2 regions of the Mesorhizobium sp. B263B2A genome follow, and region 1 is predicted to be linked to the other one. Evidence: predicted binding sites of a transcription regulator. Region 1 holds the regulator's gene; the other holds the start of a gene.
What was found. The regulator HrcA, encoded in region 1, represses chaperone genes, less so after heat shock. The targets are predictions, from matches to a motif close to GTTAGCACTCNCNNNNNGNGAGTGCTAAC.

Region 1 (6,021 bases):
CTGCCGCCGTCGGGGGTTTCAGCCCAGTTGGCGGTGTAGACGCCGGGCGCGCCGTCGAGCGCGTCGACGCACAGGCCGGAATCGTCCGACAGCGCCGGCAGGCCGGTCGCCTTTGCGGCGGCCAGCGCCTTGATGTAGGCGTTTTCCTCGAAAGTGGTGCCGGTTTCGTCGGGTTCCGGCAGGCCATAGTCCTTGGCCGACTTCGCCTCGAAGCCGAACGGCCGCATCAGGTCGGCGAACTCGCGCAGCTTGCCGGCATTGTGGCTGGCAACGACGATCTTCTTGCCGTCAAGTGAGTGAACAGTTGGCGAATGCATCAAAGGCCCCAGATTCTTGGCTCGGCAAACTCGATCGAATTGCCCGAGGGGTCGCGTATATAGATCGAACGGCCGCCTTGCGGCCATTCGAATTCGCTTTCGATGGCGACGTTCTTCGTCTTGAGATGGGCCTTCCAGGCCGCGATTTCCACGGCGGTCGCCGCAAAGCAGAGATGGCCTTCGCCGACCGTGCCATGCGGCGGCACTTTCAGCTTGGCATCGGGCGCGGGTGGGATCTTGGTTGCCTCGGCGTTGAAGATGAGCAGCACACCGGGTCCGCAACGGAAGAACAGGTGGCGGCCTTCGACCTTGCCGAGGAGGTGAAGGCCGAGGGTGTCGCGATAGAATTGTTCGGCTGCGTGCAAGTCTGTGACGTAGAGCGCTGACTCAAGAATGGCAGAGGGAGTCACGAGGCACCCCCCTCTGCCCTGCCGGGCATCTCCCCCGCAAGGGGGGAGATTGGCAGCGTCAAAGCCGGTTCATAATTTGCACCGTCGGTGGTTGGCGAAATCCGCGACCACAGCCGATCTCCCCCCTTGCGGGGGAGATGGCCGGCAGGCCAGAGGGGGGTGTTCAAGCTCGACATTTAAAACCTAAGCCACCGCCATTTGACCCTAAGCCACCGCCATCTGCTGCAAACTCACCAGGCGCTGGATGCCTTTCTTGGCCAGGCCCATCAAGTCCGCGAACTGCCCTTCGGAGAACGGCTCGCCCTCGGCGGTTCCCTGGATCTCGACGATGCCGCCCTTGCCGGTCATGACGAAATTGGCGTCGGTGCCGGCCGAGGAATCCTCGATGTAATCGAGGTCGATGACCGGCTGGCCGTCATGGATACCGCAGGAAATCGCCGCGACATGGTCCTTCAGCACCTTGGAAACGCTGGTCATCTGCCGCGCTTCCATCCAGCGCAGGCAGTCGTACAGCGCCACCCAGCCGCCGGTGATCGAGGCGGTACGGGTGCCGCCATCGGCCTGGATGACGTCGCAGTCGACGGTAATCTGCTGTTCGCCCAGCGCCTGCAAGTCGACCACGGCGCGCAGAGAACGGCCGATGAGGCGCTGGATTTCCAGCGTGCGGCCGCCCTGCTTGCCGGCGGATGCCTCGCGGCGCATGCGCTCGCCAGTCGAGCGCGGCAGCATGCCATATTCGGCCGTCACCCAGCCCTTGCCGGAATTGCGCATCCAGCCCGGCACCTTCTCCTCGAGGCTCGCCGTGCACAGGACGTGGGTGTCGCCGAACTTCACCAGGCACGAGCCTTCGGCGTGCTTGGAGACGCCGCGCTCGAAGGAGATGGCACGCATTTCGTCGAATTGGCGTTTGGAGGGGCGCATTCAGGCTTCTTTCTTGTCATTTTCGGAATCTTGGCCGGCTTGTAGCCTCACCAAGCTTAGGGCGCAAAGGAAAATGGCCGGCTGAGCGCAAACGCGGCACCGAGCAATCTGACACAGACGCCGGGCGATCTGATGCAGACACCGGGTTGCGCCCACCGTGCCGAAGTCTATATCCTGAACAAGGAGGTTTTTGGCCGTATGACCAAGGCAATCGATCCCGGTTCGCAGTCGCTTGCACTTCAATCACTCGACATGCGCTCACGCGACATCTTCCGGCGCATCGTCGATTCCTATCTCAGGGATGGCGAGCCCGTGGGCTCGCGCAGCCTGTCGCGCATCCTGCCCTCCTCACTGTCGCCGGCCACCATCCGCAATGTGATGAGCGACCTGGAACATCTCGGGCTGATCTATGCGCCGCATATCTCGGCCGGCCGGCTGCCGACGCAGGCGGGCCTGCGTTTCTTCGTCGATGCCTTCATGGAACTTGGCGATCTCTCCGACGAGGAGCGCCGCACCATCGAAGCACAGGTGCGGGCCTCGGGCTCGGGCGCGACGCTGGAGCATATGCTGACCGAGGCCAGCCAGATGCTGTCGGGCATGTCTCGCGGCGCCGGCCTGGTGCTGGCCGCCAAGAACGAGGTGGCGCTGAAGCACATCGAATTCATCCAGCTGGAGCCGACCAAGGCACTTGCCGTGCTGGTGTCGCAGAATGGCGACGTCGAAAACCGCGTCGTCGAGCTGCCCGCCGGCATCACCGTCTCGCAGCTGCACGAGGCCTCGAATTTCCTCAACGCGCATATTCGAGGCCGCACGCTGGCCGAGGCGCGGACCGAGATCGCCCGCATCAAGGAAGAGACAAGGGCAGCGCTGGACACGCTGTCGCAGGATCTCGTCGAGAAGGGGCTGGCGGTATGGGCGGGCGCCGAAAGCGGCCTGCCGGCGCGGCTCATCGTGCGCGGCCGGGCCAATCTGCTCGAAAACGTCACCGCGCAGGCGGACATCGAACTGCTGCGGCACCTGTTCGAGGACATGGAGACGCAGGACGGGCTGATCCAGCTGCTTGATCTGGCCGAGCAGGGATCAGGCGTGCGCATCTTCATCGGCTCCGAAAACAAGCTGTTCTCGCTGTCGGGCTCGTCGCTGGTGGTCGCGCCCTATCGCGACAAGGATGCCCGCGTCGTCGGCGCGCTCGGCGTCATCGGCCCGACCCGGCTGAATTACGCGCGCATCGTGCCGATGGTGGATTACACGGCGCAGCTGATATCGCGCATGCTGCGCTAGGTGTATTGATATTCAGCCGGCCTGCGAGCGGCGACTTCCTGCGCTTCCTGGCCGCCAAGGAGAAAAAGAATGGCGCTCGAAGAGTTCAAGGCCCGGATCAGCCTGCTGCTGGAGGAAATGGTCAACCAGCCGGAAGACCAGCACGAAATCCAGGAACAGCTGCGCGAGAAGCTGCGCGAAATGCGCGCCATGGGCTTGCCGCTGCCGGCGGATCTCGTCGCCTTGGAAAAGCGCCTCGACGACGATTTTTACGCCGCCGGGACCTGAACCCGGAAGCAAGACGGAACCCAGGGACAAACCGGCCGTTGGTTTCCTTCGCGACCAGGTGGAGGAAGACAATGGCCCGAATAGCTGGGACCCGAATGGCTGGGACCCGAATGGCTGGAATCCGAATGGCCGGCCTTTCCGCACTACTCCTCACGACCGCGGCATTCGCCCAGCAGGCCGACCAGCCGGTGCTGAGGGGTCCGGCCGCCTTTGGCGACTGGCGCGCCGACAAGCCCGGGGTGCGCCGCCTGATCAAGCCGGAAGACCTGCCGAAGCCCAATGTCGCCAAGTCGGCCTCGAACAGCGCTGGCCTTGCCGAAAGGCCGGCGGACGCCAAACCGCAACTGCCGGAAGGCTTTTCAGCCGAGCTGATCGCGTCGGGCATCGACAATCCGCGCGTGGTGCGCACAGCCCCCAATGGCGACCTGTTCGTCGCCGACAGCGAAGCCAACCAGATCCGCGTCTATCGTTTGACCGAGGGCAGCGCCAAACCCGCCGAGAAAAGCATCTTCGCCGGCGATCTCAACCAGCCCTACGGCATTGCCTTCTATCCGCCGGGCAGCGATCCGCAATGGGTCTATGTCGCCAACAGCGACAGCATCGTGCGCTTTGCCTACCGCAATGGCGATCTCAAGGCATCCGCCGACCCGGAAACCATCGTCGACGACATTCCATCGAACCATCACTGGACGCGCGACATCGCCTTTTCGCCTGACGGCAAGACGCTCTATCTCTCGGTCGGCTCGGGCTCGAACGCCGCCGGGGACATGGGCAAGAGGCCGAGGGGCGGGCTCGAGGCATGGGTCAAGTCAAAGCCGCTCGGCGCCGCCTGGGGCTCCGAAGAGGGACGCGCCGACGTGCAGGCCTTCGACCCCGACGGCAAGAACGGCCGCACCGTCGCCACCGGCCTGCGCAACTGCTCGGGCATGACCGTCCAGCCGGCGACCGGCGCGCTGTGGTGCGTCGTCAACGAGCGCGATGCGCTGGGCGACAACACGCCAGCCGAATACGCCACATCGGTCAGGGAAGGCGCCTTCTACGGCTGGCCCTGGTACTATATCGGCAACAACGAAGACCCCCGCCACAAGGGCGAGCGCCCCGACCTTGCCGGCAAGGTCGATATTCCCGATGTGCTGATGCAGGCGCATTCGGCGCCGCTCAACATCGCCTTCTACGACGGCAAGGACCTGCCCGCGAACGCGGGATTTCCCAGGGAATACCGCGGCGATGCCTTCGTCGCCCTCCACGGTTCGTGGAACCGTGGCAACCGGACCGGCTACAAGGTCGTGCGCCTGCTGTTCAGGGATGGCAAGCCGACCGGTGAATACGAGGATTTCATGACCGGCTTCGTCGTCTCCAACGGCGAGGTATGGGGCCGGCCGGTCGGCGTGACGGTGGCCAAGGATGGCGCGCTGATCGTGACCGAAGACGGCAACGGCACCATCTGGCGCGTGACCTATGGCGACGGCCGTTCCTGATCCTGCAGCGCCGGCGCAGGCCCCGTCACCCGGATGAGCGGGCCAGCGCGACGTATCTCGGATGTCTGGTGCAATGGATTCCGTCCCCAGAGAATTCAATTCTGGTCCGTTCCATGCGACAAGGCAGGCCAATCTGGGACCACCAGCCATGACCCTCACCGGCTTTCTCGCCTACAGTGCCGCCCTTGGCATAGCCGCTGCCATTCCAGGTCCCGGCGTCACCGCGCTTGTCGCGCGGGCGCTCGGCTCCGGCTTCCGCTCATCGCTGGCCATGTCCTTTGGCCTGATGCTCGGCGACCTCACCTACCTGACCGCCGTGGTGCTCGGCCTCGCCTTCGTCGCGCAGACTTTCGGCATGGTGTTCCTGGCGATCAAATGGGCCGGCGTCGCGTATCTGGCATTTCTCGGCTGGCGCTTCTGGACCGCCGGCATCACACCCGAAACCGTCGAAGCCCGGAAGGGCAAGGGTGGACTGGCGTCGAGTTTCCTCGCCGGGCTGACCGTCACGCTCGGCAATCCGAAAACGATGATCTTCTACCTGGCGATCACGCCGACCATCGTCGACCTGAAGACCATCACGCTGGCCGACTACGGCATTCTCGTCGCGCTGACGATCGTCGTGCTGTTCGTCGTGCTGGTGCCCTACCTTGCGCTGGCCGCCAAGGCGCGCTGGTTCCTGAAATCGCCGCGTGCGCTAAGGGTGCTGAACCGCACCGCCGCCGGCTTCATGGTCGGCGCCGCGGCGGCGATCGCTGCCCGCCAATAGCCCCTGCTCGGCCAAAATATTCCAGATATCGGCCTTTTCGGAAAACGCTTTTCCGAGACGCAGGCGCTTTAGAGATGCGCCCCACTCGGATATTCTTCGCTGACGGTCTATCTTGCGCGACCGAAGGCCCTTTGCCGCCAATTGCCTGAAATTACTTGCCTGACTCCTGGGAGCGAAACCAATGAACAAGCCCGTCACCTCCGCCCGCGCCCCCGGCCGCGGCCGCATCTACAATTCCATCACCGACACGATCGGCGACACGCCCCTGGTGCGGCTCGACAAATTCGCCAAGGAGAAGGGCATCGTAGCCAAGCTCGTCGCCAAGCTCGAATTCTTCAACCCGATCGCTTCGGTCAAGGACCGCATCGGCGTGGCGATGATCGAGGCGCTGGAGGCGGCCGGCAAGATTTCTCCCGGCAAGACCACGCTGATCGAACCGACCTCGGGCAACACCGGCATCGCGCTCGCCTTCGCCGCCGCCGCCAAGGGCTACAAGCTGATCCTGACCATGCCGGAGACGATGTCGGTCGAGCGCCGCAAGATGCTTGCGCTGCTCGGTGCCGAACTGGTGCTGACCGAGG
Region 2 (6,021 bases), on a different contig from region 1:
TCATCGCCTTGCTCGCGCCGGACAAGCACGAGCAGTTCGAACGCATGGTTCTCTTGATCTTCCAGCTCGCCGGCGCCGTGGTGCGGCTGGCGCTTGCGGAAGGCGGAGCCGAAAGCCACCGGACCATCGAGGATTACCGGTCGATCATCCACACCCAGTTGCGGCTGTTTTTGTAGCCCTGTGTTTTTGTAGTCCAGGCGATCTGTAGCCCTGGCGATCATCAGCAAGCTGCCGCGAATGAGAGGTGCCGGGCGGCGCAAGCATCAGGACGCCCGCTATGCGAGCTGGCGGACAAGGCCTTCGAAGCCGTCGGCAAGATTGGCATTGCCGGCAGCGAGAAACGCGGAAAGATTGCGGGCGCCACCGGGCGTCTTGTTGGCATCAAGCAGCACCGCCCTGCCCTCATGCATGACGAAATCGAACTTTCCGTAGTCAAAGCCAAGCCGGCGCCTCAGCGCGCGAAGCTCCTCGGGAACCGGAACCGGCTCACGGCGGATCGTGTCGTCGCCCTTCACGAGGCTCTGTGGCGAGACATGGCGGGTGCAGCGCTCGCGCTCGCCGCAGAATATCCAGAAGCGGGCTCCAAAGCCGTCCGGTTCCGGCTCGGGAATGAATTTTTCGACGACGAGATCGCTGCGGTCGAAGACCGCCGGCGCGACCTCCGAAAGGGATGTATAGACGCGATAACCCTCGATAGGCTCGACGCCGGGAAACGGCTTCGGCTTTCCGGCACGCAGCGATCGCCGGTTGAGCGCCTGCTCCCGCATCCCGAGATTGTTGAGATTGCTCTTGACGATGACCGGCCCTAGCCAGTCGTCATCCTTGCCGATCACCGCGCCACTGACGCGTCGCTTGGAGATGTCGGCGGCCCCGATGTTCAGGCAGAAGGGAAAAGCGCGTGCGTATTCGACATATTCGGGTGGCGTCACGGTCGCATCGACGTGCAGCACCGCTATATCGGCCTCCGGCTTTGCCGACGTTCCAGGGATTATGCGGACGGAATGCCCGCGTCGCTTCAGTTCCTCCAGCAAACCGAAAAGCATATAGGAGTTTCCGCGGCGAAACAGCGGCCCGCGCCGGCGTTCGAACCTGTCGAACTCATGCGTAATAACCGCGATGCGTGTCATGCGCCCCCCGCTTGGTCTCTCTAGCGTCCTCTATTATAGCTGCCAATACAATGCCGGCTTGGGGGCTGCGGATGACCGACCATTGGAATGCCATTCGAAGGCACTGGCAGTTGCTCGGACCACCGTTGCGGCCGCCAGCGGAAGCGGTTGAGGCCTATGAGCGTGAGCTCGACCTTTCGAAGGCGCACGTCATTCTGCTCGGCGTGACGCCGGAGCTCGCCGGGCTCGGGACGACGATGACGGCCGTCGATGAATCGTCCGACATGATCGCCGGTATCTGGCCAGGCGACACCGCGTTGAGGAAGGCAATCAACGGCGACTGGCTCGACTTGCCGGTGTCGAAAGCAAGCGTCGATGCGGTGATCGGCGACGGCTGCCTGTCGGCGCTCGGCCTTTCAACCGCGCGCCGGGCGCTGTTTGCGGCGATCGCCGGGGTACTGCGCACCGACGGCCGAGCGGGACTGCGCCTCTTTGCCGGTCCCGAAACACCGGACGATCCGGCGGCGGTGCGGGCGCTTGCACTTTCGGCCGGTGTCTCGACCTTCCACGAACTCAAATGGCGCGTCGCAATGACCGCGACGGGTGATGCGCCCGACCATGCCATTCCGGTCAGGACGATCGCGGAAAGGTTCGACGCACTGTTTCCTGACCGCAACGAGCTTTCGGCTCGCACAGGCTGGGATCTGCCCACCATCGGCACCATCGATGTCTATCGGAACTCGCCGGCCATCTACACCTTCGCACCGGCGACTGCATTGGTGAGCGAGGCGGAAGCGTATTTTGGTGATGTTCGCATCGCCTTGACCGGGAGCTATGGGCTTGCCGAGCGATGCCCGCTGTTGGTGCTGCGGGCGCCAAGACACTGAACGCGCCATGACAATGAAGACAGCAGGACGGCGCACAAGCCGGGGCAGGCGCAACCCAGGTTTTCTAAAACCGTGCGGCAGCATGAGGAAAATTTCGCTCGCATCGCGGCCTTCGCGCACCTTGACTCTCAAAAGCCAGCGGCCTATTTCAGCGCCACGTTAGCACTCGCCTTTGGTGAGTGCTAACTACAGGGCCCGGCGCCGCCGGGCTTTGTTGTTGTCCGGCTTCGCCGGATGGAGGAACTGTTTCTCACCGTTCTCATCGAGGAAGAAAAAATGGCAAAGTCGAAGTTCCGCCCGCTTCATGACCGCGTGGTCGTTCGCCGGGTCGAATCCGAATCCAAGACCGCTGGCGGGATCATCATCCCGGATACGGCAAAGGAAAAGCCGCAGGAAGGCGAGATCATCGCCGTCGGCTCCGGCGCTCGCGACGAAGCTGGCAAGCTGGTCCCGCTGGACGTCAAGGCTGGCGACCGTATCCTGTTCGGCAAGTGGTCGGGCACCGAAGTCAAGCTCAATGGCGAAGACCTTCTGATCATGAAGGAATCCGACATCATGGGCATCATCGGCTGATTATCGGCCTCACCGTCAACTGAATTCCGGGCTTACCCCAAGCCCCTGCCAGGAGCTAAAAAATGGCTGCCAAAGACGTAAAATTCTCCCGTGATGCCCGCGAGCGCATGCTGCGCGGCGTCAACATCCTCGCCGACGCGGTGAAGGTCACGCTCGGCCCCAAGGGTCGCAACGTCGTGATCGACAAGTCGTTCGGCGCCCCGCGCATCACCAAGGACGGCGTCACTGTCGCCAAGGAAATCGAACTTGAAGACAAGTTCGAGAACATGGGCGCGCAGATGGTCCGCGAAGTCGCTTCGAAGACCAACGACATCGCCGGCGACGGCACCACGACCGCGACCGTCCTGGCGCAGTCGATCGTCCAGGAAGGCCACAAGGCCGTTGCCGCCGGCATGAACCCGATGGACCTGAAGCGCGGCATCGATCTGGCCGTGACCGAAGTCGTCGCGGCGCTTGGCAAGGCTGCCAAGAAGATCAAGACCTCCGAGGAAGTTGCCCAGGTCGGCACGATCTCGGCCAATGGCGACGAGTCGGTCGGCAAGATGATCGCGGAAGCGATGCAGAAGGTCGGCAACGAAGGCGTCATCACGGTTGAAGAAGCCAAGACCGCCGAGACCGAGCTCGAAGTCGTCGAAGGCATGCAGTTCGACCGCGGCTACCTGTCGCCCTACTTCGTCACCAATGCCGACAAGATGGTTGCCGAGCTCGAGGACGTCTACATCCTCCTCCACGAGAAGAAGCTCTCCAACCTGCAGGCCATGCTGCCGGTTCTCGAAGCCGTCGTGCAGACCTCCAAGCCGCTGCTCATCATCTCGGAAGACGTCGAAGGCGAGGCCCTGGCCACGCTGGTCGTCAACAAGCTGCGTGGCGGCCTGAAGATCGCCGCCGTCAAGGCTCCGGGCTTCGGCGATCGCCGCAAGGCCATGCTGGAAGACATCGCCATCCTCACCGGTGGCCAGGTCATCTCGGAAGACCTCGGCATCAAGCTCGAGAACGTCGGCCTCAACATGCTCGGCCGCGCCAAGAAGGTGTCGATCTCCAAGGAGAACACCACCATCGTCGACGGCGCCGGCAAGAAGGCCGAGATCCAGGGCCGCGTTGCCCAGATCAAGCAGCAGATCGAAGAGACCACTTCGGACTACGACAAGGAGAAGCTGCAGGAACGTCTGGCGAAGCTCGCCGGCGGCGTTGCCGTGATCCGCGTCGGCGGTGCGACGGAAGTCGAAGTCAAGGAAAAGAAGGACCGCGTCGATGACGCCCTCAACGCGACCCGCGCGGCCGTGGAAGAAGGCATCGTTGCGGGCGGCGGCGTCGCTCTCCTGCGCGCTTCGGCCAACATCAAGGCCACCGGCGTCAATGCCGACCAGGCCGCCGGCATCAACATCGTGCGTCGTGCGCTGCAGGCTCCGGCCCGCCAGATCGCGGCCAACGCCGGTGCGGAAGCTTCGATCGTTGCCGGCAAGATCCTTGAGAACAAGGGCGCGACCTTCGGCTACAACGCCCAGTCGGGCGAATATGGCGACATGATCGCCATGGGCATCGTCGACCCGGTCAAGGTCGTGCGCACCGCCCTCCAGGACGCGGCCTCGGTCGCCGGCCTGCTCGTCACCACCGAAGCCATGATCGCGGAGGCTCCGAAGAAGGAGTCGGCTGGCGGCGGCGGCATGCCTGGCGGCATGGGCGGCGGCATGGGCGGTATGGGTGGCATGGATTTCTAAGAAATCCATAAAGCACGCCCATGAACTCACATTGCTCAAGCCCGCAAGCGGGCTTGAGTGGTGGTATGGATTTCTAATCCACGCTTCCATCAGCCTTCAGATACGGAAAGGGCGGCAGCGATGCCGCCCTTTTTGTTTGCATGCTCCTGATCGCCACCCTTCGATCGGCGTCAGACGGCTGTATCCGCGCGTTGCCGTGCTCCCCCAGCCAGCACGGCGCCTTCAATCAGTGCCGCGACCTCGTCGGCGACCGCCTGCAGCGGGGCGCGGTCGCGGGTGGCGCGCGCGATCACCATCAGCCCTTCCAGAGATGATTCGACCAGCAGCGCCAAGGCATGCGCGCGACGCTCGGGCACCCCTGCCCTGACGAAGGCATCTCGCAGCAAGCCTATCCACTGCTCGAAGGCCGAGCGGCACAGTTCGGCAAGCTCGGGCACGTCGCTTGGCGAGTCCAGCACGACCGGCGCGATCGGGCAGCCGAGTGAGAACTCATTCTCTTCGAGCATGTGTCCGACCGACTGATAGATGTGGTGGACGGCGACCGCGGGGTCGCGTTCGGCGGCCAAAGCCGCGCCAAGCCTCTCGGTGACGTCGGCAACGCTATCGCGCGTCACCTCGATCACGAGTTGGTCCTTGCCGCCGGGAAAATGGAAGTAGAGCGAGCCGCGCGGCGCGCCGCTGGCGCTCAATATGTCGTTGAGCGAAGTGCCGTGATAGCCGCGCTGCCTGAGCAGCAGTCCAGTCGTTTCGAGTATGCGGGCCCGTGTATCGTTCGCCATGTCAACCTCTGTCAGCAGCGATCATTATAGGCCTTGCATCGAATATGACAATCGGTCTACATAATATGTAGATCAGTCTATATATTCGAGACCGACATGCAAAGCTATCGCCTTGAAGGATCCGCGGGAATCGAAAGCCTGGTGATGCGCGACGAGCCTCGGCCGGAGCCAGGACCTCATGAAATCATGGTGCGCGTTCGCGCCGCCTCGCTTAACCGGCGCGACACGATGATCCTCAACGGCACCTATCCGCTGACGCCGCGCCGGGGCATCGTGCCTCTGAGCGATGGCGCCGGTGAAATTGTCGCCATCGGCAATGAAGTCACTCGCTTCGCCGTCGGCGACCGCGTCACCGGCAGCTATTTCGCACGCTGGATCGACGGCCGCATAAACGCCGGTCTCATCGACCAGCTCGGCTGCACGCTTGACGGTATGCTGGCCGAATATGCCGTCCTCGACGAACAATGGGCCGTACGCCTGCCCGATCATCTCGACTGGCACGAAGCGGCGACCCTGACCTGCGCCGGCGTCACCGCCTGGAATGCAGTGACGGGCGCCGGGATGCCGAAGCCTGGCCAGTGGGTTCTGGTCATCGGCTCCGGTGGCGTCTCGCTGTTTGCGCTGCAGTTCGCCAAGCTGCTCGGCTGCCGCGTCGCGGCTGTCACCTCGCGCGGCGCGAAGGCCGACAGGCTGCGGGCGCTGGGCGCCGATCTTGTGATCTCGACATCGGAGATGGCCGAATGGGGTGCGACGGTCCGAGACCAGACCGGCGGCATCGACCTTGTCGTTGAAACCGGCGGCCCGGCGACATTCGCGCAATCGCTGATCGCAAGCACACTCTACGGGCACATCGTGCTGCTGACGCTGCAGGATGCACGAGGCAGATCGATCGAAATGCCCGCGGCCCTCTACCAGCGCAGCCTCGCAACCATCAGCCGCCTCTTCGTCGGCAGCCGGA

Region 2: a site for HrcA is predicted at 2,152-2,180, ahead of groES (co-chaperone GroES). Genes of this name have one in related genera too.

The regions. Positions count from the first base shown of each region.
Region 1 covers NZ_JAIUIU010000001.1:44,653-50,673, reverse strand. The annotation lists gene rdgB (RdgB/HAM1 family non-canonical purine NTP pyrophosphatase) at 1-317, opposite strand, end outside; gene LB568_RS00250 (VOC family protein) at 317-727, opposite strand; gene rph (ribonuclease PH) at 932-1,648, opposite strand; gene hrcA (heat-inducible transcriptional repressor HrcA) at 1,847-2,929, shown strand; gene LB568_RS00235 (hypothetical protein) at 2,999-3,196, shown strand; gene LB568_RS00230 (PQQ-dependent sugar dehydrogenase) at 3,322-4,674, shown strand; gene LB568_RS00225 (LysE family translocator) at 4,823-5,440, shown strand; gene cysK (cysteine synthase A) at 5,622-6,021, shown strand, end outside.
Region 2 covers NZ_JAIUIU010000015.1:18,725-24,745, reverse strand. The annotation lists gene LB568_RS21900 (TetR/AcrR family transcriptional regulator) at 1-176, shown strand, start outside; gene LB568_RS21895 (hypothetical protein) at 276-1,127, opposite strand; gene LB568_RS21890 (class I SAM-dependent methyltransferase) at 1,199-1,993, shown strand; gene groES (co-chaperone GroES) at 2,270-2,566, shown strand; gene groL (chaperonin GroEL) at 2,629-4,284, shown strand; gene LB568_RS21875 (TetR/AcrR family transcriptional regulator) at 4,455-5,063, opposite strand; gene LB568_RS21870 (zinc-dependent alcohol dehydrogenase family protein) at 5,160-6,021, shown strand, end outside.